4 regions of the Alteromonas sp. AO-Serp genome follow, and region 3 is predicted to be linked to each of the others. Evidence: predicted binding sites of a transcription regulator. Region 3 holds the regulator's gene; each other region holds the start of a gene.

Region 1 (7,458 bases), on a different contig from region 3:
CCAGCTAGGAGTATAGACAACACCTAGTGTTTTAGAGATTGAGCTCTCCGCTTGCAAGTCGATGTTTCCACCGTTTACGCCTTCTAGCGTTGCTGAGTCGTAATCAGAGTTGAAATCTGCAGGGATACCTAACGCTGCACAGTTTGCAATGCGTTGGTCGGCGTTGGCTAAGTCAGCAAGGTTGTCTGTACGACATGGATCGTCTACGCGGAAGAAGGTTTGGCTTGCTTCACCATAAAGTTCACCGATGTTCGGCGCGCGTAGTGCAGATGATTTTGTCGCACGTAGACGTAAATCTTCATACACTTTCCAATCTAGACCAAGCTTCCAGCTTTTCGCGTTGCCAATCGAAGAGTAGTTGGCAATACGCGCCGCAGTATCAAATGTCAGCATTTCTACGCCAGGGAGATCGGCAAGTAGTGGAATAGTAACTTCAGTAAATACTTCTGATACATCGTAATCGCCTTTATCTTCACCTAGAGTGTTGAAAAAGGTACCCGCTGCATTATCAGGTTCTTCAATTTCGCTTTTTTCTTTGCGATATTCAACACCGGCTGCAAAGCCAACGTATCCTGCAGGTAATTCATAAATACCAGAGTTTGCGATGGTTGCGCCAGCGTTGTATTGTTCAATTTTGCTTGTGCCAACTGATGTAGTATTGACGTAGTCAATTGCTTCTTGTGAAGGCTGACCAAAGCCCATAATGTTTAGCGGTACACAGCCGTCATCACTACCTGACGCACAAACAATGTTTCCATCGCCGTCAGTTATTGCGTTAAGTGCATTCTCGAAGTTTTGCAAAACAAGGTTGTTGCGGTTCTCACGCTCTAATTCAGTTTTGCCGTAGTTTACAAATGCCTCGTAGCTCCACTCGTCACCAATGTAGCCTTCGATACCTAGCACGTAGCGATAAGTTTCACGCTCGTCTGCTTCGGTGCGGCGCCCTAGGTCAGTCATCATGCGGTTAAGCTGAATGCTGTCTAGTTCGTTTTCATCCATGTATGCGGCAACGCTATCATCTAGAAAGGCATTGTTACGATAAATGGTTGTCTCTGAGCCGCCATAGAAGAAAGCAGGCTGGCCCATTGTAATTGCACGAGTACGCGCGTACTTAGCCTGTGCATACACTGTGGTGTCGTCGTTTAGCTCGTAGTTACCTTTTACATTTAGGTTAGTACGATCAAACTCAGGCTGAAGCTGCGTAAACTGGCGCAGGTTAAACGAATCACAGTTTGCGCAGAACGCACCGTCTACTTGGTCACCGGTGTAGATTTCGCGAATTGAACCGTCAGCGTTGAAAGTCTGAGAGTTGCCGCCAAAAACGCCAGAGTTGTTTAGTGTGTAGTAGCCCGCATTAGCAGTGTAAAAGTTGTCAGGAAATGCCGTTGAATTTAACTGGTCTTCACTGCGCTCGTATCCCATGATGCTTTCAAAGCTCATATTACGATACGACGTTGCAGTCCAAGGGTTGTCAAGGGCCTCTAAAGCTTCTTGTGAGCTGTATTCGGCTGCAAAAGCAATGTTGCCGCGATCATTGTCGAAGTTAAAGCCGTATGATGCTTGGTATTTATCGTTCTTATAACCGTTTTCCTGTGCAAAGCCTTGCGTCGCACTCACGTCGAAACCTTCAATGTTCTTTTTAAGAATGAAGTTAACAACACCAGTTACTGCATCTGCACCATAAACCGCAGAAGCACCGCCAGTAACGATTTCTACGCGCTCAATCCACGAAGTAGGGATGGTGTTGGTATCTACCGCTGCAGAGCCTGCTGAAGAAGATACGTGACGTTTACCGTCTACCAATACTAACGTGCGGTCAGTACCCATACCGCGTAGGTCAAGAATATTTAGACCGGCAGTTCCAATAAATTGACCTGAATTACCCAATGAGAATGTGTTTGCAAGTGAAGGAAGCTCATTAAGCACCTCACCAATGTTCATCGCACCTGAATTAAGAAGTGACTCACCAGAAATGGCTGTTACTGGTGATGGAGCGATAGCGCCCTGACGAGAGATACGAGAACCGGTGACCTGAATTTTTTCAACGTCAGCGCTTTCATTTGTTGAGTCCTGTGCAAGAACGTTGCCTGAGGTCAACGCGACACTTCCTGCTAATGCTAACTGAACTGCAGTTGCAATATTTTTCATGGATTGTTCCTAGTGAATTAGATTTACGTGCTTGTTGTTGGTTAACGCCCCGTAAATAGGCAAGGGCTAGCCAAATTGCATGCGTAGTTTTTACTTATGTTGCAATGGCGCGCATTCTAATTATCTAGTATTAAATAAATCAATTTTTTGCGGTGAATTAAATTCTAGCTATGAAAGAGTTAACTTAATTTTAAAGAATTTATAAATAGTAGGTTTAATTAATATTTTTGAGTTTTGTATTAATAATACTCAATAATTGTTTTTATATTGACCATGTGGTCGAAAAGTGTCTTTTTAGAGCGCTTATTAAGCGGTTTTCGTCTTGTTTTTAATTTGCTTGGTTAATTTTGAGTTAGAAGATTTTTGCTCGTATATTGCACTAACTGAGTAAATTTAAACCGTGTATATTAAAGTTTCTTTTTTTAACGTGAATAATAGTTGTTTTGTCGCTGTTTTAAATCAGGTAATTGCTAATGTTGCTCATAAGTTAAATATTTGTTGCTTCTCCATGTGTTATATTTTCTATCTTATTTCTTAATGATGTTTTTAATTATCCTTGATTCTGCGGAAACTATAAATAATGTAAGGGAGCTAACCTTAAATAAGGTCGAATAGATGAGAATAACGCTGATACTGTTTTGAACCGCTAGAAATAAAAAAGCCCACTTTGATATGGGCTTTAGTGCGCTTTCAAAATGCTCTTGCTTAACAAAAGTTTTGAGGCGTATTAAGCACTGAGCTTCTGAGCTAATTCCTGCCTTACTATTTCAGCGCCAGCGCTGAGCGCCTCAAGCTTGCCTCGAGCAACCTGTCGTGAAAGGGGGGCCATACCACAGTTTGTACAAGGGTAGAGTTTGTCGGCATCCACGTACTTTAATGCTTCACGTAATGTAGCTGCTACTTCTTCTGGTGTCTCTATTGTGTCAGTTGCAACATCAATAGCGCCCACCATCACTTTTTTGCCTTTAAGAAGCGAGATCAGTTCAATGGGTACATGAGAGTTATGGCACTCCAGAGAAACCATATCAATATTAGATTTTGCTAACTTAGGAAAGCTCTCCTCATATTGTCGCCACTCAGAGCCTAATGTCTTCTTCCAATCGGTATTAGCTTTGATGCCATATCCGTAGCAAATGTGCACTGCAGTTTCGCATTTAAGCCCTTCAATGGCTCTTTCTAATGCGGCAATACCCCATTCATTGACTTCATCGAAAAATACGTTAAACGAAGGTTCATCAAACTGGATAATGTCAACACCAGCAGCCTCAAGCTCCTTTGCCTCTTGGTTTAATATTTTGGCAAACTCCCACGCAAGTTTTTCGCGACTTTTATAATGGTCGTCGTACAGCGTATCAACCATCGTCATAGGGCCAGGTAACGCCCATTTTATGGGCTGATCGGTTTGGCTTCTCAAGAACTTTGCGTCTTCAACGAACACTGATTTTGGCCGTGTAACAGCTTGGGTAACGACAGGTACGCTAGCGTCGTAGCGATTGCGAATACGTACGGTTTTACGGTTTTCAAAATCAACACCGTCTAGGTGCTCAATAAAAGTAGTTACAAAATGCTGACGGGTTTGCTCACCGTCACACACAATATCGATGCCTGATAGAGCTTGTTCCTGAAGCGTAACGCGAAGCGCGTCTTTTTTGCCTTCCTCTAATGCTTCATCTTCTAGCTTCCAAGGCGACCACAGGGTTTCAGGCTGTGCAAGCCACGATGGTTTTGGAAGACTGCCTGCAATTGAAGTGGGGAGTAGTTTTTTCATGTGATTCGCTTTCTTCTAATCAATAATTTGTATGGATGCGCGAAGGGCAGAACGTGCTGCCCTTATCATAGTTTTGTAGTCGCAACATGTGCGGTTTGAATATCGCAAGTATCTAAATGAACGGATCAGGCGTAGCTTGCTGTGAATTGCGCTAACTTGTGTTGATAAGGCTTTATAAAGTTCTCTTCTACGAACTTGCCTTGTTCAATGGCTAGATGAGTCCGCTCTTCACGGTCATAAACAATGCGAGTCACTGAGTGATCGCTATTTTTCAAGTTTGGTTTGTAGCTTAAACCTGCCTGGGCGTTAGCGTTATAAATCTCAGGGCGATAAATTTTCTGGAAGGTCTCCATCGTAGCAATAGTGCTGATAAGTTCTAAATTGGTGTAGTCGTTTAACAAATCACCAAAGAAATAAAATGCAAAAGGAGCAGCACTGTTTGGTGGCATGAAATAGCGCACGTTTAAGCCCATCTTCTTGAAATACTGTTCAGTTAGTGATGATTCATTAGGCTGATATTCAACGCCTAAAACGGGGTGCTGATTTTCTGTTCGACGGTAGGTCTTATTGTCGGAAACGCTTAAACAAATGACCGGCAGCTTTGAAAAATGTGCTTTATAGGCTTCTGAATTAACGAAATACTTAAACAACTTTCCGTGCAGATCACCAAAATCGGTAGGGACACTGAACGAAGACTGGCCACGATTGTGATTAGATAGACGAACGCTAAAGTCATAATCGCGAACATAAGACGAGAAGTTGTTTCCTACAATACCTTGAGTGCGTTTACCCGTTTTTTTGTCAATTATATTGGTTTGTAAGATTTCGATAGTTGGGAATGTGTTGCCGTTACCCTCAACGTCGATATCTACCGACACAATTTCAAGTTCGACAGCATAGCGATCGCCACTTTCATTATCCCAGCTAGCCAGTGCATTGAAGCGGTTGTTTATCATGCTTAGTGCATCGCGCAAATTTTCTTTGCGGCGTTGACCACGAGCTAAATTGGCGAAGTTGGTGGTGATGCGTGTGTTGTCTGAAGGGCGATAATCTTCATTAAACTGAACGCTGTTAATAGTAAAAGAGAAATCTGTGTTCACGTTGTTGTTCATGAGAATGCGCTTCTATTCCTAAAGTTAAACCGAGTAGTGAGACTGCTGTAAAAGCTATGAACACGTTATACGTTGATTTAACTATGAATGAAAATGACTTATTTTCATTTTATCATGAAATATTGTCATATATTGAGCGGGCGAAGAGCTAGTCGCCTACTATTGAGGTGGTAGATCTTTACTTGAAGTTGAGGTTTGCCACGAAATGCACAAATTATGCGTGTCTGATAAAACGTAATCATCACCGCCACAGTGACCAGTTTTTGTATGTGGCGGTCTATCCGCCACTAATGATTGCGTAACGCATCAATTAATTCGTCTTTGCTCATGTTAGAGCGACCTTCAATGCCGACTTCCTTGGCCTTTTGATACAGTTCATCTTTAGTGCGATCCTCGTACTTTTTGCCTTTTCCACCATCTTTAGAAGGCGTTTGTTCGCTATTGGCTTGCGCATTGGCAATGCGCGCCGACTTCTCTTTGCTATAGCCTTCCTCGCGAAGGGCTTCGTAAGTGTCGTCGTTTTTAATTTGGTTGCCGTGGTCCTTAGCCATGTTTAACTCCTGTTTTGCATACTGAGTAATCAATTAATGTTTCGCCGTAATTCTTACTTTGTATTTATATAGATGGATTACACAGTCGTATAAAAGGCAGGCTTCAAGTGCGAAGAACCAATAGCGAGAGAGTGCTGCGCCTTTAACATCAGAAAAAATGTCATTCATCGCAAACGCTAAAAACGACAAAATAACGCTGCACCGTAATGTAACGACTTAACGCGTTAAAACTTCTTATGTTGTCAATTTTAGTGCGCCACATGCACGTAGAAAGTGCATTTATGTCAATGGTTTAGCGTTTTTATGCTATTGCGCGTTTAAAATTAAGCCTTTAGTCTAAAGTGAATGTAGACGGAAGACAGAGCGAAATATGAATAAAAATGAACAACAGAGCACCGTGAATTCTTCACGCCGTAATTGGTTAAAGTCAGTGGGATTAGGTGCAGGAGCAGTAGCGCTAACGACCAGCGTTGACAGTATTATGGGCGACCTTCGTGCCGCAGGTATGCAAACTGAACACTTCCCGTCTGCTACCCCAAATGTAAACGATGGTCTTATTCGCCTATCGTCGAATGAAAATGCCTTTGGGCCGTCAAAAAAAGCCGCAAAGGCAATGCAAAGCGAGCTTTTAAACCTAGCGCGTTATACCGACGCTACGGTTGAAGTGTTAGCGCAAAAAATTGCTGAGCAAGAAGGTGTATCTGCTGAGCAAATCGTAATTACGAATGGATCTTCACCTATTCTTTTTGGCTATGCGGACTGGATCACCAAAAACGGCAATAAGCTGGTAACGTCTATGGCAACCTACGAAGGCGTACCACGGGGCGCTGAGTTTATGGGGGCAGACGTGATCTACGTGCCGTTAGCCAATGATATGACTTTTGACCTAGATGCAATTGAAGCTGCAGTAACCGAAGATACGACTGCTGTGTACGTATGTAATCCAAATAATCCGACAGGGAGCATGGTAGATGCGGCGAAGCTTACCGCTTTTGCAAAACGCGTATCGAAGAAAGCACAGGTTTTCATCGATGAAGCCTACATTGAAATGTCTGATGCTTACCCCGCTAATGTGCAATCGAAGCTAGTAGCTGAGGGGTACAACGTGGTGATTTGCCGCACCTTCTCTAAAATTCACGCCATGGCGGGACAGCGTCTCGGTTACGCCATCATGCCTGCTGAGCAAGCTAAAACAATGGGCGGTATGCTGCGCATGGGTGGTGTGAATTACTTGGCATTAGTAGCGGGTATGGCAAGTATGGATGATCATGAGAACTTAAACACAATGCGCTCACGCATTAAAACTGAGCGTGAAAAGTTAGTAAAAGTAGCTAAAGAGTTAAAGCAGCCGTTTGCGCCAAATCCACAAGGGAATTTTATTTACATGGATACGGGCATGCCGCACGATAAATTTGCAGAAAAGATGAAAGCTCAAGGTATAAAGGTTGTAGGGCGTACGTGGCCTGGGTACGACTCATGGTCACGCATTAGCGTAGGGACACCTGAAGAAACTGACGCGTGCGTTAAAGCATTAAAAGCGGTAATCGCTTAAAAAAACAACAATAACACCTAGCGCAGAGAGAAAAGGCTGAACGCAATTTGTGTTCAGCCTTCGTTTTTTGAATCGCTATTTCTCGATAGCAAACGTTAAGCCTGCTTTTTCTTCTAAACGGCGGATAAGCTTGTTACCAAGTGCTGCCGCAGGTGTGAAGAAACCACCAGATAAACTAACGTCTTTGCACAAGCAAAGGGCAGATTCTGAAATCATTTTACTGGTAGAGCCGTAACCTGGATCCTTGTCGCCTTTTACCGATACGGCTAGCATATCACCATTGGTAGCGGTACCCACAAACATGACATCGTAAAAGCCATTTTCGCG
Region 2 (7,458 bases), on a different contig from region 3:
GTTGTCTACAAAGTTAATCACCATTTGCTTTTGAAAATCTTCACCACGCTTTTTCATACCGCGCTTCATATCGTAAACGTAGTACCAAGTATCATCGTCGAATGAGTCTTGAACAACAGGGTTACCTAGTACATAAATAACCTGTTCTTTTGTCATTCCAACGCGCAGCTTTTCCACATCTCTTTGATCAAGGAAGTTTCCTTGAGGAACGTCGATTCGATAAATCCAGTTCGAGCAAGCGGTTGATGTAAGTGTGATACCAAGAATTACTAATAGGTGTTGCAACTTCATGCGTTAATTTGTCCAGTATTGCCTTTGTTAGTGTCAATGAACTTCGCTAAAGCGAATTTCGAGACTGTTTTATTGCAAGCGCGAAGGCATGCTACATTGACAACTATGACCAATCAACTGCATTTTAGTTCGATGCTGCGCTTTTAAGCAGTTCTTTTGCATTCGCTAGCGCCGATTTGGTTACTTTATCACCGGCTAATAGTCTTGCAAGCTCATCGATCCTGTCTTGCTTAGTCAGCGCCAACATCTGGGTTTCAGTACTTTCCCCGTCGGTAAGCTTGGTAACAAACAATTGATTATGTGCCTGTGCCGCTACTTGAGGTAGATGGGTAACACACATTACTTGCGATTGTTTACCTAATTTACGTAAAAGCCCGCCAACGATTGATGCTGTTGGGCCGCTAATGCCCGTATCGACTTCATCGAAAATCATAGTAGGGGTAGCGTGATGGCCGCTTGCTATAACCTGAATAGCCAGTCCTATACGAGAAAGTTCACCACCTGATACGACTTTTTCTAATTTGTCTGCATCTTGACCAGGGTTGGTAGACACTTTAAATTCTACGGTATCTAGACCTGTGCTCACCGGCTTCTTAAGTTCGTCGTATTGAATCTGAATATCCACTTTTGCGTGGGGCATATTCATTTGGCGAATTTGCACTTCAATATCTTCGCTTAGCTTACCAGCAGCACGTTGCCTGCTCTCAGAAAGCGCTTTGGTCGCGGTTAAATACGTTGCACGTGCTTCTTCTACTTCGCCTTCAAGAGTACCTAACAGTGTTTCCTGTTCCGATAAAGCATTGAATTCGGCGGCTAGCTCTTGGTGATGCTGATAAAGTCCTTCTGGCATCACAGTATGTTTACGGGCAAGTTCCATCGCCTTCGCATAGCGCGCCTCAACTTGCTGTAAGCGAAGTGGATCGATCTCTAAGTGATCGCAGTAGCTACGTAGCTCTCCTGCCGCTTCTTCTACTTGAATTGCTGCATCATTAAGCATTGCAATGATTGGCGTTAAACTAGCGTCGTGCGTCTCTAATTCGCCTAAACGTTCAATACTGCTTTGTATAACTGACAGTGCGTTGCCTTCATCGCTTTCATATAAATTGTATACGCTAGTCTGTGCTTGCTCTAAAAGACTTTGCCCGTTACTCAGGCGTTTGTGCTCTATTTCTAACTCTTCAAATTCACCCTCTTCAATGGCGAATTCATCAAGTTCTTGAACCTGATAAGTTAACAGCTGAATTCTGTCTTCGCGCTGCTGGGCTTGTTCTTGAAGCGCCTTTAACGTGCGCTGCTTATCACGCCAAAGAGAGTAGGTTTCTCTAACTTGCACTAATATGTCGTTGTGCTTAGCGTAACCATCAACTAATTCCCTTTGATGGTCTTCTTTCAGCAACTGTAGGTGAGTATTTTGACCGTGAATGGCCAACAAAAACTGGCCTAAGCCTTTTAACTGCTGAAGTGAGGCGGGAATACCGTTGATAAAAGCTTTTGAACGGCCTTCCTTTGAAATAACTCTGCGAATAAAGCAGCTATTCTCATCTTCATCTGAGGTGAGCTCATGTTCATCGAGGAAGGCTTTAGCTAATACATTGCCGTTTAAAGAAAAGTGAGCAATGATCTCCGCTTTTGCGCTACCTTTTCGCACCGCATTTGCGTCGGCGCGCTCGCCTAAGCACAAGCTTAAGGCATCAATAGCAATTGATTTACCTGCACCGGTTTCACCGGTTATAGCAGTCAACCCGTTTTCCAGTTGAACTGATAATTGTTTTACAACAGCAAAATTAGAAATAGAAAGATGCGCTAACATAACCACACTCGAAAAAAGTTGAACATGATGATATATACAGTAACTGATAATATATACAGTATTTGTGTTGTGTAAAGTTAAGTCGCAAAATATTTATTTAAAAACAACCGGCGTCGATAATAATATTCGTAAAATCAATTGTATAGGTTCGATCTTTTAAGGGTGGGTTATGAATAACCGATAATTCGGATTCGCCGCGAAGGGAAAACTTAAAAAGGAGAGCCGAAGCTCTCCTTAACATTACAACTTTAATCTATTGCAGATAGTTCGGATTACAATCTGCAAACACAGTGAACGTATTCTATTGTTGTAGCTCACCGCTGCCAGACTCAATGTGCGCGCGCACAAACCACTGGAACTGTTCTAAATCTGCAAGTTGGCCGGTGATCATATCTTCCGATACTGGGTCAATTTCACCCAAAAGCTCTAACGCTTTTCTGTGGTCACCATTTACACCGTCATATACGGCATCCAGCGCCTTAAGGTGGTCAAGTACTAAACCTTTACCCAACTCATAATCATTCCAGCTGCGGCCTTCAACAATGGCTTTTGGTGTACCTTTCGGTACGCCACCTAATGTAGCAATTCGCTCTGCAATTGTGTCGGTCATTTCGCGTACCGCATCTACCTGCGGATCCAACATCTCATGCACACCGATAAAATTTGGTCCTACTACATTCCAATGAATGTGCTTCAACGTTAACTGTAAATCTAATAGTGCAACCAATCGCTGATCCAATACCTTGATTGTTTTGGCAGCAGCATCGTTATCCATTCCAGGGGCTGTAAATTTGATATTGGTGTTACTCATGATATCTCCTATTGAATGCAAATAAGTCAGCGGGATGCGAAACATCATTTAGGCCAAATAACAAAGACCTTGTGCTGACGACTTGTTGTAATAGGTGCAACAGGTATGCCGAAAACTTATATTTCTATAAGTCTTGGTTTTCGTTAAGGAAATTAGAGAAGATTAAAAAATCTTTATTTTTCAAGCCTGTAGCAATCAAGAAAATGCTACAGGCTTATGTAATAAATGCACATGGAATCAACTAAATGGAGCAGGGAGGTTAGTAAAGCTTACTACCCCAACCTAACTTTTTACGAAGTACATTGAAGTAGCTGTAGCCCTTAGGGTGAACAAGATGGAGTTTGTCTACGCTTTTGTTTATTCGAATTTCATCGCCAGGCAGCACCGGCAGAACAATATGGCTATCGCAACTCACTTGTAGCGAGTCACTATTAACCTTTGATACTTTCATCGATACCTGACTGTCAGCATCAACAACGATTGGACGGCTGCTAAGTGTGTGAGGAAACATGGGTACCAACGTAAGTGCATCTAGCTTGGGCATAATAATAGGGCCGCCCGCTGATAAAGAGTAAGCCGTTGAACCTGTAGGTGTGGCTACTATTAATCCGTCGCTGCGCTGACTGAATACAAATTGCTCATCGATGTAAATTTCAAATTCCATCATATGGGCAACTTTTCCGTGGTGAAGCACCACTTCGTTTACAGCAGAGTTGTTACTTTTAAGCTTTTCGTGTCGATAAACTTCTACTTCAAGTAAGAAGCGCTCTTCTACTACGCATTCACCGTTAAAGATAAGGTCAAGTTGTTGAACAATATCATCGGGGTGGATATCAGTTAAAAAGCCGAGATTTCCTCGGTTTACACCGACAACGTGAATGTCAAAGCGAGCGAGCACACGTGCTGCACCAAGCATGCTGCCGTCACCGCCTACCACAACGGCAAGGTCAGCCTCTTTGCCAATAGTGACAAGGTTACAGCTTTTGAAGTTTTCGGTTTCAAGTTCTTCAGCAATACTTTCCTCAACCAATAATTTACAGCCTTTTGCCAATAAATATTCGGCAAGAATGTTCAGGCTGTCATGGGTTGCAGCGTGCTGAGGTTTTCCAATTAAAGCAACGGTTTGATAGGGCATGGAATGCTAATGTCCTTTCATTTCCAATGGTTGGACATTAGCATAGGTTTTTTGCAAAAGAAAAGCGTTAAACGGCACACAGCGCAAGGTTTAGCGATCTTCTAACCGATTATAGTCGAGAAGACCGCCTTCAATAGGATAGCGCTCGCTAGACCATTGCATTAATTTATCACTAAACGCCCAAAAGTTAGGGTTGGTTCGGCGCATGCCAACATCGTCGAGCAAGGCTTTGTAATCGGCTTCGCTTTTAATGGATTTAAGCTTCTCAATCGAAGACGTTATTTCTGAGGCATTGATATACCAGAATGCGTCAGGGTAACTGCCCAACAAACCATGAACTAGCGTGATTGAATCTTTAGAAGGCTCCCGGTTTTCCTCTTCTTCAAATAGGCTATTTACATTGTAATGCGCGCTATTTCTAAGGGCAGTGAATACATCAATGTTGTCTGGGTTTTTGTCGTCTTGAATCACAATCATGGTAGTTTCAGGCATCAACGTCGCTTGTTGAGCAGGAAGTGAATCTAAGCGCTCTAATGCTTCGAGCTGTTCAGCTGATAGCAAACGTTTATTGTAGGTTGAGGCATTCGGTTGAACCTTAGCCAAGTAATGCGATAACAATTGATAAAGTTCTTGTTGAGGATTATCTGTTTCGAACGCTATGCCAGAAGGTTGTTCGAAACTGTTGATATCACCTTCCAAATAATCGGTAAGTTCAGGGCTTGCGTTTTGATACCAATCGTCAAGAAGGTCATGGCGGGTGATTGGAGGAAGTAGATTAAGGAAGTTCGATTCACCTTCCATGCGCAAGAAATCCATGTATAAACGGGTCAATAACTGATGGCCATAATTGCCGTAAACATCAAAGCCAGCCACAAGCAAGTAGTGAATGCGCTCTAACAAGGCATAGTCAATCACCCATGCTGTTTTAGTGGGCTGGCCAACCATCCCCTTAACAACTGTGGCATTATCGAAATGACGAAATACGGTTAAGCTGGCATTGGTATTATCGCCGTCGCCATCCCATATACTCGACACACTCAAATGCTCTTCATTTTTGAATTCATTGTTCAAAAAGGTGGTTCTTGCACGCATATATTCGCCTTGGCGCTTAGCGTATTTAACCCAGTTTACCGCAAGGGCTGAGCTATCTTTTTCAGCGGGAAGGTGGAGGTTTTCTTTTTGAGTAGCGTAAAAAGCATTTACTTTTTCAGATGCTGCAATGTCTGGGTCGACAAAGAACACCCAGAATCGATCGTTAATGACGTTAAGCGCGACTTGTCCTCTGCACACGGGACCTTTGATATAACCCATAATGGTGTTTTGCGCGCGCTCAAGCATAAATCGATAACGACTTTCTACTGGCAATAAGGTAAAGGCCGTTAATGGGTTGGCCGCCACTTGGGGTTTGTATGATGGCAATGTTTCTACAGAAAATTCTGCGTCGACAAACCACGATTGCCATTTTTCCATCAGTGTTTTATTAATGGCGTAAGCTTGATGTGTTTTACTCACGATAGTTGAATGCACTGGCTGTAGACGATAGTAAACGCGCTCGACCTCTGGATCGTCGAAGGGTCTGCGAGTAGCAATAATATCTAACGCTTGTCCGGGTGGTGTGCGCGAGCGCACTAGCTTAAAAAACTGAGGCGTTTTACCTTTTTCTGAAATATCTTCGAAATAGAGGTGAGACGTAAACAAGTGTTCGTAAATATAACGTGCGGAAAGCTGCATCTTGTTGCTATCCCCATTAAGCCACACTTCCAAACCAGTTATGTTCTCATTCAGTTCTTGTGAGAGCGCTTTGGGTAAAGGTAACGGCGCACCATGGTTTAACCACTGAATGAGTGTAGAGTGCTCTGCATCCGACAGGGCTGGCAGTGCGTAGGGCATGCCTCCCAGGGGCTGGCCTGCTATGTACCCGCCCATTTCATCTATTGTTGGGCATTGGTTTTGTCGATTTAAGCTTATATCGAAATTGTCACCTAAATGAGCGGTGTTGGGCAAAGGGTGCTGTTTTTTTAGCAAAAGCATTTGCGCTAGCACCGAAGATTGGGTCGGCGAAGCGTTAGGTTTTTCTTTCGATTCGAGCACGTCGAAAAAGCCACGCTTTCGCCATGCGTCTACGTTGTGGGCGTCGAGAAACATTCTATTGGGTTGGGCAGCGGTGAGTCGTGTCCCTTCATAGACTTTTTCTTTGTTAGCACCTCTGGCTATACCCTCTGGAGATGACATCTTTAGTTGGCATGGCGCATCGTAACAGGCGTGGCAGACAACACAGCGCTTCGTTAGTACTGGGTTTACTTGTGTGTCAAAGAAATTGTCGGGCAAATTCTCCATGGCGGGCATGACGTTGTTTGATGAAAGTAAAGGAGCGTCAGGTTTCGGCCATTGCCATATCGCTATAGCGATAATTGCTATAAGCAACGAAATCATACCGAGTTTCTTCATAATCGTAGTCCACAGAAAAGTTCTAATCAGTTTATCACTCATTTCACGTACGGTGATGTTAATAATTAACCATTAACTCTTGGCAATGGAAACAACCACGCATTTGTATGTATTTGGAGGAAAGCTGGAGAGGTAGTGGGGCGGTAACATTATTTTTACATTGTCATTGCTTTGGGCGTTGTACTAGGTATGCTGATGAAAAGAATTCGCAGCGAGGGAAACATGTCTCATCAAATTATTCTGCCAAGAGTGATGCACATAGGGAAAGGGGCGAGTCAGCGGGTTGCTGAAACGCTAAAAGGACTCAACTGCCATAAACCTTTACTGGTTACCGATAAGGTAATGGTTGAGTTGGGATATAGTGCTGCCATAGTACAGGTGCTGGAAGAGGCAGGAATAAGAGCCGATGTATTTTCAGATACGGTGCCAGAGCCCACGGTGAGGTCTATTTATCGCGGTGTGGATGCGTTCAAAACCCACGCTTATGACAGCATCATTGCTTTAGGTGGTGGAAGCCCCATCGATAGCGCAAAAGCCATCGCTATTTTGGGTAAGTACGGCGGCGAAATGCGAGACTACAAATTCCCGCGGGTTTTAGATGAAGCGGGACTGCCGATCATTGCTATTCCCACAACAGCGGGAACGGGCTCAGAAGCAACGCGATTTACCATTATCACCGACGAAGATACCACAGAAAAAATGTTGTGTGTTGGTTTAGGGTTTATGCCAACGGCAGCCTTGGTCGATTATTCATTAACGCAAAGTTTGCCTGCCCGCGTGACAGCCGATACAGGCATTGATGCGCTTACTCACGCTATTGAAGCGTTTGTTAGCCGCAAAGCCAATTTTTACAGTGATGCACAGGCGTTATCAGCCATGGCGTTAATTGCGCCTAATCTACGCACTGTATTTGCAGACCCAACAAATGAAACGGCGAGAGAATCAATGATGCTGGGCTCAATG
Region 3 (7,458 bases):
AAGCACGCCGATTAATTCGCGCGTTTGGCTTGTAAAACTTATTTCCGGTAGCGTGCGCGTTAAGTCTGGCGCAGGCACCCAGCCAAAGTTAACCAAGAGCCACCCGACATTGGTATTTACCGGTACGATGACATCGAAACCCACCCGCTGATTGTGAATCTGATTATCTAATAGCAACACATGGTTAGCGTCTATTGCGCCGCTGAACGATACGGTAATATCCCGAGGATCATCATGAGACAACGCCTCTTCTAAACTCAAGGTTCCATTACTTTGCTTTTGCGCTATGCTAGCTAAACGTTGTTGCTTTTGGACCATGCGATCAAGTTGCCAGTACCCTAAACCGCACATAATCGCCACACTAAAGCCCGTGAGTAACCAAGGAATAACGTGGCGAGTGCGAGAAAACATGATTATTTCGCACCATGCAAAATTAGAATAAAAACAGAGGTGAATATGTTGATAAAAATAGTCCTTGTTGCGTTGGTGCTGTACATGATTGTGAATTTGTTCATGGCGATGCGAATCATGATGAAAAATGACACGTCTAAGGGCCCTATGAGTAAGTACATTGGTCGACGCGTGCTCACTTCTGCCGTCATTGTTATTATTATTCTTATCGCTATTGGTACCGGTTTAATTACCCCAAACCCAAGGCCTTACTGAGTTTGGGGATTCCTTTTAAAGTACGTAAACAAAGATGTAGAGCATGACCCACACTACATCTACAAAGTGCCAGTACCAGCTCCCCGCCTGAAACGCGAAGTGGTTTTCAGGCGTGAAATGCCCTTTCAAGACCCTAAAAAACAGTACAATTAGAATGATGGTGCCAAGGGTCACATGCATGCCGTGAAACCCTGTGAGCATAAAGAAGGTGTTGCCGTAAATGCCTGACTGAAGCGTAAGCCCCAAGTCGCGATACGCATGTATGTACTCTTCTACCTGTAGGAACAAGAACCCACATCCAAGTAAGATAGTGATACCCAGCATTAGGGTTAGCTGTTTGCGTTTGTTTTGCTCTAGTCCCACATGAGCGAAGTGCAGTGTAATAGATGAGATAAGCAAGATAACCGTGTTGATTGTGGGCAACCCCGCAGCACTCATTTCCTGTGTGGTAGTGCCGCCTGGCGTTGACACCAGCGGCCACATGGCCTCAAAGGTCGGCCATAAGACCTCATTGGTCATAGCGTTATTCGATGCGCCGCCCAGCCACGGAACGGAAATAAATCTCGCGTAGTAGAGGGCGCCGAAAAACGCAGCGAAAAACATCACCTCTGAAAAGATAAACCAGCTCATACCTTGTCGATATGAACGCCCCAGCTGATCGCTGTAAAGCCCTGCCATAGATTCATCTATTTGATTTTTAAACCAACCTACAAGCATAACGAGCAATACTGCTATCCCCGCTAAAAGGATATGACCGCCATAGCCTGTTTCACCTTTGGTTGCTTGCACCACATAATTGCCCGCACCTACGGCGATAAGAAATAGAGCAACGGCCCCTACGATGGGCCATGGACTTTGTGCGGGTACATAATATTTTTGGTATTCGTGATTCTGTACTTCGGGTTGCATTTTCTTCTCCTTACCCCTTCGGCCTATTCGCCATTTGATGGTGTTGAAGCCATAAAGGGATTCGGTGTTGTCGTTAGGTCACTGGCTCGCGCTGTGACGTCATAGAGTGTGTACTGCAAGGTAAAAAACGTAATTTCTTCAGGTAGCTGAGGGTCTACATAAAACTGCATGGGCATATAGGCTTCACTACCCGCATCTAATGGCTGCTGATTGAAGCAGAAGCATTCAGTCTTGTTCAGGTACAGTGCTGCCGTTCCGGGGGATACAGAGGGAATGGCCTGAGCTACGATATTGCTTGATGCAGGGTTTCTCACATAAAACGATACCGTATTAAGTTCGCCAGGGTGCACTTTCACGCGCTTGGTTTCAGCACGAAACTCCCAGGGCATACCGGTATTTGTGCGAGTAATAAACTCGACGGTCACTTCTCGCGACTCATCAATCTCAACCGATTGATAAACCGCAGCCGTGCCTTCGGTTTTTCCGTTAATTCCCGTAACGTCGCAAAATACGTCGTACAAGGGAACAAGGGCAAAGCCGAAGCCAAACATGCCAATGACAATAGCAACAAGTTTAATAACCATCTTGTTGTTTGCGCTTTGCTGTGACATCACGTGACCTCCGGGTAAATCCATAGATGAAGGTTGGTAAACGCTTGTTTAGTCGTTTATCTCCCTCACCACCTGCAATGTGTGAATGTCATTCCCATCGGCTTTTGCCGGTTGAAAGGAATGACCTATTCACAACTCCACCTACCGTTACTTAACGACAGGTGGCGTTTCAAACGTGTGATAAGGAGCGGGTGATGGAATTTCCCATTCCAATCCTTCTGCGCCGTCCCAAACTTGCGCTGATACCGGCTCACCTTGCTTTTTGCATGCCTTGATAAGCAGGGCAAGAAAGATGAGCTGAGATAAACCGAATGCAAAACCACCCAGGCTTATCCATTTATTAAAATCAGCGAACTGCAATGCATAGTCAGGAATACGGCGTGGCATACCAGCCAAACCCACAAAGTGCATAGGGAAGAACAACACATTGACCGATACCAGTGAGCACCAGAAATGCCATTTAGCTAAAGCTGTGTCATACATTTTTCCCGTCCATTTAGGCAACCAGTAATACACCGCAGCCATGATGGAAAAGACCGCGCCAGTTACCAGTACATAGTGGAAATGGGCTACAACGAAGTAAGTGTCGTGATATTGGAAGTCCACGGGCGTGATCGCCAACATTAGCCCTGACAACCCACCAATGGTGAACAGCACAATAAAGGCAATAGCGAACATCATTGGCATTTCAAAGCTCAGTGAGCCGCGCCACATGGTCGCTACCCAGTTAAACACTTTTACGCCAGTAGGCACCGAGATAAGCATGGTGGCAAACATGAAAAACATTTCCATGTACACCGGCATGCCCGTGGTGAACATATGGTGAGCCCACACAACAAAAGAGAGCAGCGCAATCGACGCCGTGGCGTAAACCATAGACGCGTATCCAAACAGCTGCTTTCGAGAGAAGGTAGGAACAATTTGCGAGATAATGCCGAAAGCGGGCAAGATCATAATGTACACTTCAGGGTGCCCGAAGAACCAGAAAATATGCTGGAACATAACCGGGTCGCCGCCACCAGCAGCATCAAAAAAGCTCGTGCCAAAGAACTTATCAGTTAACACCATGGTAACCGCACCGGCGAGCACTGGCATTACCGCAATCAGCAAGAATGCCGTGATAAGCCACGTCCATACAAACAGCGGCATTTTCATCCAGGTCATGCCTGGCGCACGCATATTAAAGATGGTCACAATCACGTTAATCGCACCCATAATGGATGAAATACCCATGATGTGAACAGAGAACACAAACAACGCTGTCGAATCGCCACTGTAAGTCGTTGAAAGGGGCGCGTAGAAAGTCCATCCAAAAGCAGGGCCCCCGCCTTCCATAAAGAGCGAGCTCAATAGAATGAGAAAGGCACCTGGTAAAATCCAGAAGCTCCAGTTATTCATGCGCGGTAACGCCATGTCAGGGGCGCCGATCATCATGGGAATAAGCCAGTTTGCGAGCCCAGTAAAGGCTGGCATTACTGCACCAAATACCATGATAAGCCCGTGTACCGTAGTCATTTGGTTAAAGAAGTTTGGCTCTACAATTTGTAGACCGGGTTGGAATAGTTCAGCGCGGATCACCATGGCCATCGCACCACCAACTAAAAACATAATAAAGGCAAACCACAAATAAAGTGTGCCTATGTCTTTATGGTTAGTGGTAAACAACCAACGCGTTATCCCTTTAGGAATATGATCGTGGTGTTCATGGTCATCATGTAGGTGACCGTCATTTACTTGACCACTGTGAGGCGCAGAGGTATCTGGCGAAATAACTTCAGTTGCTTTGCTCATTGTCTGCTCCTAGTTTCCGTTTGCCACTGCGTTGACATCTTTGGCTTGAACCATATCGCCAGTTTTATTGCCCCAGGCATTTCGCTCGTAAGTGACTACGGCGGCAATTTCCTTAAGACTTAGCATTTTTCCAAACGCTTGCATGGCTGTTCCTGACTTTCCATGCAGCACGATGTCAATGTGACCTTGCTGATCTTCTAGTGCCATCTTGCTGCCTTTTAATGCCGGGAACACGCCAGGTAAACCTTCACCATTTGGCATATGGCAAGCAGCGCACGTTGCGTTGTATACTCGCTCGCCCTCTTTCATCAGTTCATCCATAGACATATTCATAGAAAGTAGACGCTGCTCTTCTTCTTTTGCTTTACGAGCAATCTCTTCTTGTTCGCCCATCCACTTTTCAAACTCGGCGGGTTCTTTAGCAATTACCACAACCGGCATATAGCCATGGTCTTTACCACAAAGCTCCGCGCACTGTCCGCGATAAATACCCGGCTCATTCACCTTGGCCCAAGACTCGTTAATAAAGCCGGGGTTGGCATCTTTTTTCACGGCAAAGTCAGGAACCCACCAAGAGTGGATAACGTCGTCAGAGGTAATAAGAAAGCGTACTTTTTTCCCAGTAGGAATAACCAAGGGACGGTCAACTTCCAGCAGGTAGTTATCTGTTTTCTGAAATTTGTTTTCTATTTGCTCGCGCTGAGTGGCGAGTAAAGAATAAAACTCTACATCGCTATCCATGTACTTGTAATGCCATTTCCATTGAGAGCCTGTTACTAACACCGTCATGTCAGGCTCAGACGTGTCTTCCATAGCAATTAGAGTATTCGCTGCGGGTACCGCCATGAAAATAAGAATAAGGAAAGGAATAACGGTCCAAGCAATTTCGACCTTCACGTTTTCGTGAAAATTAGCTGGCTTGGCGCCACGGGACTTTCTATGTAGATACATTGAGGCGAACATCACGCCAAAAACTACAACCGCGATACCTACACAAATGAAGAACATCAACATATGGAGGTCGTATACCTGCCCACTGATGTCGGTAGCACCGCGTCTCAAATTAAGCGAAGAGGCTTCTTCGCTTGCTTCTTGCGCAAAAAGCAAAGGGGAAAAAAGCAAAATTGGTATACTAGAACACCATTTTGCGAAAACGGTCGTTAGTTGTTTCACTCAGCACCTCCGTAATGGCGTGGTCAAAGACGCTGATTAATTTGCGCGATGCCCTACCAAATGGTTTGCGAACGATTGACCCATAACCTCAACTTGTAAAACAAATTTAGAGTCATTGTTATTATTTTGTTAATCTCTGTATAAGAATTGCGCAATAATGTCGTGCCGTCTAGTCTTTTCTATTAAAAATTTAACGAAGTGGTTAATTTTTAATCATTTACTAAAATGGTCGCGAGGGATTTCACGTGCAAAAAGAGAAAGCCATTGCTGTGGGATGCCCTTGGAATCAAACAGGCATTTTGAACACGGGGTTAAAGTAAATGCTCGACTAACTAGTTAAGAAATCAATAAGTAATCGATTACTCAATGTCGATTTCAAACAAAATTCAAAATAAAAAATGGAAAATACTTGAAGCATTCATAGAAAGAATAACGTGAGTAATGATAAAAATAAGCGCGCAGAAAACCAACAGGTTTGCTGGGCAGGATAAAACCTAAGTTGGCAGATTGAAGAAAAAAACAGGAACAAAAGACATAAAAAAAGCGGCTAACGCGCCGCTTTTATACAAACAAGCTAAAATACTACATCCAGTCAGCGTTTCTGATCACACCCACCGCAATACCTTCTATCGCAAAATGTTCAGTCGCCAAATCAACTTTTATTGGTGCAAACTCATCATTCTCAGCATGAAGCAATACTTCACGCCCGCGCTTCTCTAGACGCTTTACGGTGACGTCTTCATCTACACGCGCCACAACCACCTGACCGTTGTGTACATCAGTAGTGCGATGAACAGCGAGAAGATCACCGTCTAAAATACCAATGTCTTTCATGCTCATACCGTTAACGCGTAGCAAAAAGTCGGCATGGGGTTGAAACAGTGCAGGATCGACTTTGTAGTGCGATTCAACATGCTCTTGCGCCAAGATCGGCTCACCAGCTGCAACACGCCCAATTAACGGTAGGCCTTCTTCTTCTTGTGCGTCGTTATCAAGAGGGATATTGAGCTTAATGCCACGAGACGTACCAGGCAAAATTTCAATCACGCCTTTACGCGCCAATGCTTTCAAATGTTCCTCTGCTGCATTAGCAGAACGAAAGCCAAGCTGACGGGCTATTTCCGCACGAGTAGGCGGCATTCCCGTTTCTAACATGGTTGTTTTAATAAGTTCTAAAACTTCGGTTTGTCGAGCTGTGAGTGGGCGCATAAAAGACCTGTCTGTTCATACAGTTCCTGTAAGTATATACACCTAAAACTAAATAACAAGCACTTGCCGCGTCTTTTGCGATCTGCAAAAGCCTACGACAAGTGCTTTCCTCTTATTTTACGAGAAGAGCCATGTTCGGGTTACTAATTTGTAACTCCAGCTCCCCATCACTATTTTGACGTGTGCGCATGCCTTCAACATTATCGAGCCCAAGTCCAGGGCTTTGCCACACCACATTGCCTTTATTATCAACCTCAACCACGCGATATGCGATGCTGTCATAATAATTGTACGAATAGTCATTCTCGTTAGGCTGGTAGATAGCGATAATCGACTGATTAGACGACGTCGTTGGAACAGCCGCTATATACTGAGGGTAGAATGACGGTGCTATAGCGTCTTTGAGTTCTAATGTATCGCTCGCCACGTCATAAACGTTGATGGTGTTGTAGTTTCTATTTAAACACGCAAACTCAAGTTCGCTATCACTATCAAAATTTACCGTGAGCAATTGGTCACAATTGGTTTCCAATTCATTCAATCCAACAAATTCACCATCCTGCATTTTATAGAGCTTGAGCGAACTATAGCCCCCAACAGCAAAATAATGCACACCGTCTTTTTCAGAGGCAGCAAGCGCATTAATTGAAAAATCGTTAATGATTGAGTCGATAAGCACCTGATTCTCGATATCAAACGCTTTAAGTCGATTGTTCTCAATAATAACTGCATCGGCGTAACTGTCGTTATTTACGTCAATGGCTTCAATAAACGAAATTTCACTATTCTGATTATTGTTCAGTGTCCACTGAATAGCGTTATCTGTAAGTCTCACGACATTAAACGACGAACTATAATCCAGTGCCCCTATTAGTAACTCACCCACACCGTCATTGTTGTAGTCTGTAACGACCGGTTTGCTATAGTTATAGACATCTTCGCCAACCTCAGCACTTATCGCAAAGTTATCCTCTTTATCTACCGATAAAATCTGAATAGATGATTCGTAACTACTTGTATCGCTAACAAAGACGGCTCTTTCATCATTATCGCCATAAGGTGCCCAACCCGCGGCATGATATCTACTCGCGCGCGGCGC
Region 4 (7,458 bases), on a different contig from region 3:
CCAAACTTCTCAAAGACGAAACCCCTCTGACACTGCGCGAGAGCTATTCCCACTGGTGCGTTAATGCAGTGCAGCGACCAGATACAAAAGAAGAAGCAAGGCTACTTCACTTTATGCATGAAATGGCAGACGGCGAATTCGCTTGGCTCGTGTTGCTTACCAAAGACGATCACTTAGAAGAAGAAACGCTACACGTTCTTGATACCACCAAACATTATCTAAACATTACGTCTCGTTACCAGAACAAAAAAACTGAGCTCACCAGTCGGCAAATAGAACTGAGTTCGGTTAAAAAAGACAGAGACTTTCTAGAAGAAAGGCTGGTTAGTGCAGACAAGATGGCGATGTTGGGGCAACTTGCTGCGGGTATAGCACACGAAATCAATAACCCTATCGGTTATGTTCGAAGCAATACGGTGGTTGCAAAAGAAATTTTTAGCGATTATCAACACGCGTTAGAAGAAATAGGCAAGCTTTGTCGCACTGCTGGTGGAGAGGTAGAGTCGCAGTTCGAGGCGCTGGAAAAACGCTTTTCACTACAAGAAAGTGCGAGCGAAATTACAGAGATGTTCAATGAATCTCACGAGGGCATTGAACGTATTATTGAAATTGTAAAAGCGCTGCGAAGTTTTTCGTATCCTGGTTCAGGAAAGCATACACAAATTAGTGCCATTGACGCCATGAACACGGTGATCAAGCTCACGAATAACCTGCACAGGTACAAAAACAAACTTAATGTAGAAGTACCCGATAAGGATGTCTATTTCCTTGGTAATGCAGGACAGATTCAGCAGGTGTTGGTTAACTTTGTGACCAATGCTATTTATGCAACGCCAGAAGGGAAGTCCATAACACTAAAAGTGCAGCAAGATGACAAAAGCGCCATGCTTATCGTAGAAGACGAGGGTATTGGTATGTCGAAAGAAACACTGGATAGAATATTCACGCCCTTTTTTACAACTAAACCACCCGGCGAGGGAACAGGGTTGGGAATGTCTATTTCCATGACTATTGTTGAAGAGCACAACGGAAAGATAAATATCACTAGCGAAGAAGGAAAGGGTACGCGCGTTACCGTTTTGTTACCTCTAGCCTAAAGTATAAATTGCTTTCCTAAATAGCTGATAGAATATAGAATTTCTCTAATTTTTTCTTCCTGCTAGACAGAATTTGTTTATGTTCTAGTCTTAGGAGGTAAGCAACATTTCCTACGATTAACGGATGATTGCTTTGCTACATGGAGAAAGCACCCAATGAGAAATAATCAGCCAGTTACCCAAAAAGAGTACAAGTTTCCCGCACATCATCGTCTTATTTCATCTACCGATAAGCGCGGTGTAATCCAGCATTGTAACAGCGCATTTGTAGAAGCAAGTGGCTTCAGTCGCGAAGAGCTCATTGGCAAAAATCACAACATTATCCGTCATCCAGATATGCCTGCTCCTGTCTTCAAAGAAATGTGGCGTACTTTGGAATCAGGGCAAAGCTGGATTGGGTTAGTCAAAAACAGAAGAAAAAATGGCGATCACTATTGGGTTTCGGCGTTTGTGACTCCCGTTTATGAAGGTAAGTCAGTAGTAGGCTACGAATCTGTTCGAGTGCCGGCGTTAAATGACGAAATAGCACGCGCATCTAGTGTTTACGCCAGAATGCAGGAAGGAAAATCTGCGGTATCACCGATGTCGCGACTGGGGCAAGGGCTAATGCACATGGCGCCAGCAATATTGTTAAGCGCCCTACTTGTTTTAGTACTCGCGTTTACCCATGGTTGGGCAGCGGCAGGCATTGCGCTGCTTGGAGCTGTAGTTTTAATGATTGCTCAAGAAACCAAGACAAGAAAAGACTGGGGCGCGCTGCTTTCTCTTAGCCCAGAAAGCTACGCTAATGAAACGGTGGCACAAACCTACTTCCCAGACCCCCCTCACATAAGCCAAGCCAAACTTGCACTGGGGTGTGAACTTGCCAGAAATCGCACGGCATTAACCCGAATTAAAGATGCGTCAGCGGGGCTCGAATCGATAGCTAACACCACGCATCAACAAGCAGAAAGCACCAGTGCCGCGGTTGTTCAGCAAAATCAAGCTACACAGCAAATTGCGTCTGCGGTAACGCAAATGAGTCAAGCGATTCAAGAAGTTGCCGAACGAGTAGAAAGTAACGCAAAGAGCGCAAGGACAGCGGCATCTAATGTAGAGACAGGCAACCAAAAAGCAGAACAAGCCATGCAGGCGATTGTCGCCTTACGCGAGGCGGTTGAGTCTATCTCTACCACAGTGACAGAGTTGGCTCAGTCAACCAGCGATATTGGCGAAGCGGCCAATATCATCTCGACCATCGCTGAGCAAACTAACCTGTTAGCGCTTAATGCTGCGATCGAAGCTGCAAGGGCTGGCGAACAAGGAAGAGGTTTTGCGGTTGTTGCCGATGAGGTTCGTACTTTAGCTTCGAAAACTCGCGAATCGACCGATAAAATCCACAACATCATTAATGAATTGGCTGAGCGTTCTGACCGCGCTGTTAGGGTATCGACGGAAGGGCTAGCTTCAGCTGAGCACGGCAGCGCTATAGTAGAAGAAACCCGAGGTGCATTGTTTGAAATTAACAATGCAGTAAAAGGTATCGCTGATGCCACGGTAGAGATGTCTTCAGCGGTAGAAGAACAAAGCACGGTGGCAGAGCATATTAACCAGCAGTTAGTAGAAGTCGCTGACGGCGCGTCTGAAACCCAGCGTTCATCTGAAGCATCGCTTGCAGCAAGTCACGATTTGCGCGCAACGGTTAATCAGGTTCACGAGCTAATATTGCGTTTCAGTACAGATAAGCGAGTGGGAGAGTAATACTCTCTCCAGCTCGCTTAAGCTCGATCCATTAAAAGACCTATTGCCTATTGGCGCATAGATGTGGGGCTAAATAAAAGCCTATAAAACCGGAAACAACGCTGTAGGCATGGGTATTTATGAGTTCGCGTTTAGTCCCGCGTGTAGGCCGCGTCTGTAGGCCGCCACAGCGGGGAATAGCGAAACCAAGTATGTGCACCCCAGTATCAGTAAAATGATAATAACACTGCTTTGTCCAAACAGTGGGCTGCTTAAAAACAACCCATAGGTACTGCTTAACCAAGGTTTTAGTGCGCTCATAAGCCCAGCTACCAAGCCTAAACTCAGTGCGGCACTCACAATCGTAAGCAGCATCGCTTCAATCTGTATGAGTAGCAGTAAGGTAAACGGTCCTGCGCCTATAGTTCGTAAAACGGCGATTTCTTGATAACGCTCTCTCATCGTTGCCAGCAGCATAGTCGCAAGCCCAATTAACGCGCAGATGACGATAAGACCGGAAAGGCCAAGCAATAGCGATTCAACATTTCCCATAATTTGCCAAAGTTCTGCGAGTGCCATGCCCGGTAGAATAGCCATTAGCGGCTCTTTTTTACTTTGATTAATTTGATACTGAAGCTGCAGTGCAGTTACCCGATGTTTAAGCCCCAGCATCACCACGGATACTGACTCAGGCGTAAACGCTTCGCTATTGTAAACTGCATGTTCTTTTGTATGCTCGTCATGCTCATGCTCATGCTCATGCTCATGTTCATGCTCATGCTCGTTCGCCTTGTCAGCAGATTTACGGCCTAACATTGAGGTGGGCGAATGTTTAGGTCCTGTGTGGGCTTCTTCAAGTCCCTGTAGGGTAACGTATACGGCTTTATCTACGGGCGTACCGGTTTTCTTAACTATGCCTGAGATAGTGAAAGGGTGATCGTCATGGTTGTTGAACGATACGCTACCCAGACCATGGGAAATAATAATCTTATCCCCTACCTTGTACCCCAATGATTTGGCGATATCTGCGCCAATAACGGTAGACAGTGGCTGCGTAAATGTCGAGCCTGCTGCCATTTCAAGTGATTGCATATCACCGTATTTAAAGTGGTCGAAAAAGCTGTTGGTCGTACCTACTACTCTAAAACCTCTGTGGGTATCACCCAAAGATAGTGGGATAAGCCACGATACCTGCTTGTTAGATTGAAGCGCCGCAATACTTTTATATTCAATACCTTTGGTGGGAGTGCCTATATTAAACACTGATGACAGGAGTAAATTAAGCTGTCCACTTGGTGCGCCAACAATAAGATCTACACCAGAAACGGTGCGCGTAAAACTGGTTTTAACTTGGGTGCGAATAATGTCCACGCACAAAAGTAAACTAATGCTGATGGTAATGCTTAAAAGTGTGAGGATTGCCGTTGTTTTCCTGCGCTTTAAGCTTTCAATAGCAATGGTACTTAGCATTACGCACGCTCCTGTGCTTTTGGGGCCTCATCGCCTCGCGTTTTTATGTGGTTTGTACTTGGGCTTAATTCACTCATGCTGCAGTGGCGGTCGAAATAACTCTCCATGGCTTTATCGTGACTAACAAAAATCATGGTGCTTTCACCTGCAACGTCTTTTAGCAGCGACATAAAACTATCTCTGGCATCGGTATCTAGGGCAGAGGTAGGTTCATCGACAATTAATAATTGTGGGTCGTTAATCAGTGCTCTGGCAATGGCAACGCGCTGCTGCTGACCAATACTCAATGCGTCAGCTTTCGCATGCAGCACGTGAGAAGGCAGCTGTAGCTTGTCCAGTAAATGACGAAGCTTTGCGTCTGATGCTGTCTTGCTGACGTTTGTACTTGCAAAATACACCGCCGCATTAATGTTCTGTACCACAGAAAGGTAGGGAATAAGATTAAATTGTTGAAAAACAACGCCGATATTGCGCGCTCTAAACTTGTCCCGCTGTCGGTTCGATAATGCGGAGAAAGGCTGCGCTAATAAGGTAATGTCGCCCTGAGTTGGAGTTAATGTTCCGCACAGCAAATTGAGCAATGTGCTCTTTCCGCTACCCGAAGGCCCTGAGAGAAAAACGTGCTCACCTTGCGAAACTTGCCACGCTTTAATGTCAATGATGGGGGGACTTTCTTTGGTGTACGAAAACTGTAAATTGCTAACTTCAATCGCTGTGTTGCGCTCTTTATTCACTGCGTTGTGCCCTTCAGACACTGCGTTGCGCTGGGAGTGAGTGCTATTGTTTTTATTGATGGTATTCACGCTAAGCCCGACCTGTATTTACGTCTTATGTTCACATTAGCAAAAGCGACACGTCTGTTCACCCAGTTAAAAACCAGAGAAAACACATTGCCGCGTTGAGGTAATGTTATCAAATAACATTTTTGCGTATAGCTATGCTATCAGATCTCATCAGCCTAAAGCGGCAATTGCTCTTATTAATTGCTCATCATAACGACGCAAAAGAGAGGCGCGCCTAAATTATCAGCCGTTAGCTTGTAGCTTTACCACTTCTGCGCTTTCATCTTCTAATACGCTTTCTGCGGTAGCGCCTTTGAAAATCTTACTGATTTTATCTTTGTTTTTAGACAGCATGATGGTGAGCTCTTCCACTACGCTATCGTCTAGCTTGATGCCCTTCGCATGAATGTAGTCAGCAAGGTTATCTGCTGCATCGAGCATTTTGTCATACTGATCGGCTTCTTTTTTGTCGGTAGTTACCAATTTTTCTACCCCTTTGTGCGTAACAACATACTGTGTGGTAATGGCCATGGTAGGTCCCCTGTTTATTAAAGACACAAAAACTGTACAGTATTTTACTGTATAAATAAACAGTATTTTGATTAAATGTCTGAGCGTAGTGTTTGGGGAAAGGGCAAATGATTGCTCTAAAGGTGATTAATGCTTGTGCAATTAGTAACTGCTGCGTATAATGCGCGCCCTTACAGCCATCCCAATTCGTTCCTTGTCTCCATACAGTCGGCTGTACTGTCGAGGCTACAACCGTAAGGAGCTATAATGCGTCATTACGAAATCGTATTTATGGTTCACCCTGATCAGAGTGAACAAGTACCTGGTATGATCGAGCGTTATACCACAATCCTAAAGCAAGACGGTGGTCAGATTCATCGTTTAGAAGATTGGGGCCGTCGTCAACTGGCTTACCCAATTGAAAAGCTGCACAAAGCCCACTACGTACTAATCAATGCTGAAGCGTCTGCAGAAGCTGTTGATGAATTGGAAAATGCTTTCCGTTTCAACGACGTGATCCTACGTAACATGGTTATGCGCACTAAGACTGCTGTGACTGAGCCTTCTCCAATGATGAAAGAAGAGCCTCGTCGTGAGCGTCGTGACGATTCTGCTCCTCGCCAAGATCGCGCGGAAAAGAAAACTGAAACCACTGAAGACAACGCTTAAGGAGATCACCCATGGCTCGTTTTTTCAGACGTCGTAAGTTCTGCCGTTTCACTGCAGAAGGTGTGACTGAGATTGATTACAAAGATATCGCTACTCTTAAGAACTACATCACTGAGAGCGGTAAAATTGTCCCTAGCCGTATTACTGGTACAAGCGCAAAATATCAGCGTCAGCTGTCTTCTGCGATCAAGCGCGCACGTTTCCTTGCGTTGCTTCCGTACACTGATTCACACAAGTAATTTGGCGAATATAAGGGTTAGCTAAGATGAATATCATCCTACTAGATAAAATCGCCAACCTTGGCGGCCTGGGCGACCAAGTGACTGTTAAGTCTGGTTACGCTCGTAACTTCCTTTTCCCACAGGGTAAAGCGGTTCCTGCAACTAAAGACAACGTTGAAAAGTTCGAAGCACGTCGTGCTGAACTTGAAGCGAAAATTGCTGAGCAACTAGCTGCTGCTAACGCACGCGCTGAAAAAGTTGCTGAGCTTGCTGAAGTTACAATCGCAGCTCCTGCTGGTGACGAAGGTAAACTATTTGGCTCTGTTGGTACTCGTGACATCGCTGATGCAATCACTGCAGCTGGCGTTGAAGTACAAAAAGCAGAAGTTAAACTACCTACTGGTACTCTTCGTGAAACTGGTGAGTATGACATCGACTTACAACTTCACTCTGACGTTATCACTTCAATCAAAGTGATCATCATTGCTGAAGCGTAATCGCTGACGTATTTGAAAAAAGCCGCTCCTAGAGCGGCTTTTTTTTGCTCTAAATTTTTGTTCGATACTTAAAGAACAATACCAATCCGCATAGATGATTGCCCACCCAGAAGGTGCTGGTAAGTTTCCTAGCAAAGCGTGGGAATGTAGGAATGGCCGTTGCTTTTTAAATTCCCATAGTGATGCTTGCCAAACCTTCCCGAAGGGCGAGTTAAAAATATCCCTACCCTCACTCCACGTCGCGACGCCTAATTAACGGTGGGTGTAAGCAAATATGTCCAGCGCCGACAAATGGCGTATTTTTGAGGTCCACTCATCTGCGATAAATAACGTTTTTTAAACGGTGTTTAAACAAAATGTTAATAATCGCTGAAATTCTTAGTGTCATGGCTTTAAACTTTTTCTGTCATTCCTGCGACCTATAGTAAACCAAACAATAAAAAGCATAAGTGCCATATTATGGACATCACTAAGCAAGCAATAAAAAACGCGA

What was found. The regulator LexA, encoded in region 3, represses DNA repair genes until DNA is damaged. The targets are predictions, from matches to a motif close to TACTGTATNNNNATACAGTA.
Region 1: QVA83_RS22360 (DUF7218 family protein) is a predicted target of LexA. The motif match lies at 5,634-5,653, and genes of this name have one in related genera.
Region 2: recN (DNA repair protein RecN) is a predicted target of LexA. The motif match lies at 2,143-2,162, and genes of this name have one in related genera.
Region 4: QVA83_RS14720 (YebG family protein) is a predicted target of LexA. The motif match lies at 5,645-5,664, and genes of this name have one in related genera.

The regions. Positions count from the first base shown of each region.
Region 1 covers NZ_JAFLMX010000357.1:12,061-19,518, forward strand. Annotated here, with positions in the region: gene QVA83_RS22345 (TonB-dependent receptor domain-containing protein) at 1-2,148, opposite strand, end outside; gene QVA83_RS22350 (methionine synthase) at 2,876-3,916, opposite strand; gene QVA83_RS22355 (DUF1852 domain-containing protein) at 4,042-5,016, opposite strand; gene QVA83_RS22360 (DUF7218 family protein) at 5,316-5,579, opposite strand; gene QVA83_RS22365 (pyridoxal phosphate-dependent aminotransferase) at 5,950-7,131, shown strand; gene QVA83_RS22370 (saccharopine dehydrogenase family protein) at 7,207-7,458, opposite strand, start outside.
Region 2 covers NZ_JAFLMX010000149.1:15,675-23,132, forward strand. Annotated here, with positions in the region: gene QVA83_RS10795 (outer membrane protein assembly factor BamE) at 1-291, opposite strand, end outside; gene recN (DNA repair protein RecN) at 416-2,101, opposite strand; gene dps (DNA starvation/stationary phase protection protein Dps) at 2,403-2,912, opposite strand; gene nadK (NAD(+) kinase) at 3,172-4,047, opposite strand; gene QVA83_RS10815 (fatty acid cis/trans isomerase) at 4,138-6,480, opposite strand; gene QVA83_RS10820 (iron-containing alcohol dehydrogenase) at 6,691-7,458, shown strand, end outside.
Region 3 covers NZ_JAFLMX010000347.1:5,292-12,749, reverse strand. Annotated here, with positions in the region: gene QVA83_RS21620 (SURF1 family protein) at 1-411, opposite strand, end outside; gene QVA83_RS21615 (DUF2909 domain-containing protein) at 457-666, shown strand; gene QVA83_RS21610 (cytochrome c oxidase subunit 3) at 682-1,575, opposite strand; gene QVA83_RS21605 (cytochrome c oxidase assembly protein) at 1,599-2,186, opposite strand; gene ctaD (cytochrome c oxidase subunit I) at 2,334-3,977, opposite strand; gene coxB (cytochrome c oxidase subunit II) at 3,987-5,150, opposite strand; gene lexA (transcriptional repressor LexA) at 5,733-6,359, opposite strand; gene QVA83_RS21585 (hypothetical protein) at 6,472-7,458, opposite strand, start outside.
Region 4 covers NZ_JAFLMX010000217.1:16,153-23,610, reverse strand. Annotated here, with positions in the region: gene QVA83_RS14740 (sensor histidine kinase) at 1-1,097, shown strand, start outside; gene QVA83_RS14735 (methyl-accepting chemotaxis protein) at 1,254-2,837, shown strand; gene QVA83_RS14730 (ABC transporter permease) at 2,955-4,286, opposite strand; gene QVA83_RS14725 (ABC transporter ATP-binding protein) at 4,286-5,089, opposite strand; gene QVA83_RS14720 (YebG family protein) at 5,312-5,599, opposite strand; gene rpsF (30S ribosomal protein S6) at 5,846-6,247, shown strand; gene rpsR (30S ribosomal protein S18) at 6,259-6,486, shown strand; gene rplI (50S ribosomal protein L9) at 6,513-6,965, shown strand; gene QVA83_RS14700 (efflux RND transporter permease subunit) at 7,425-7,458, shown strand, end outside.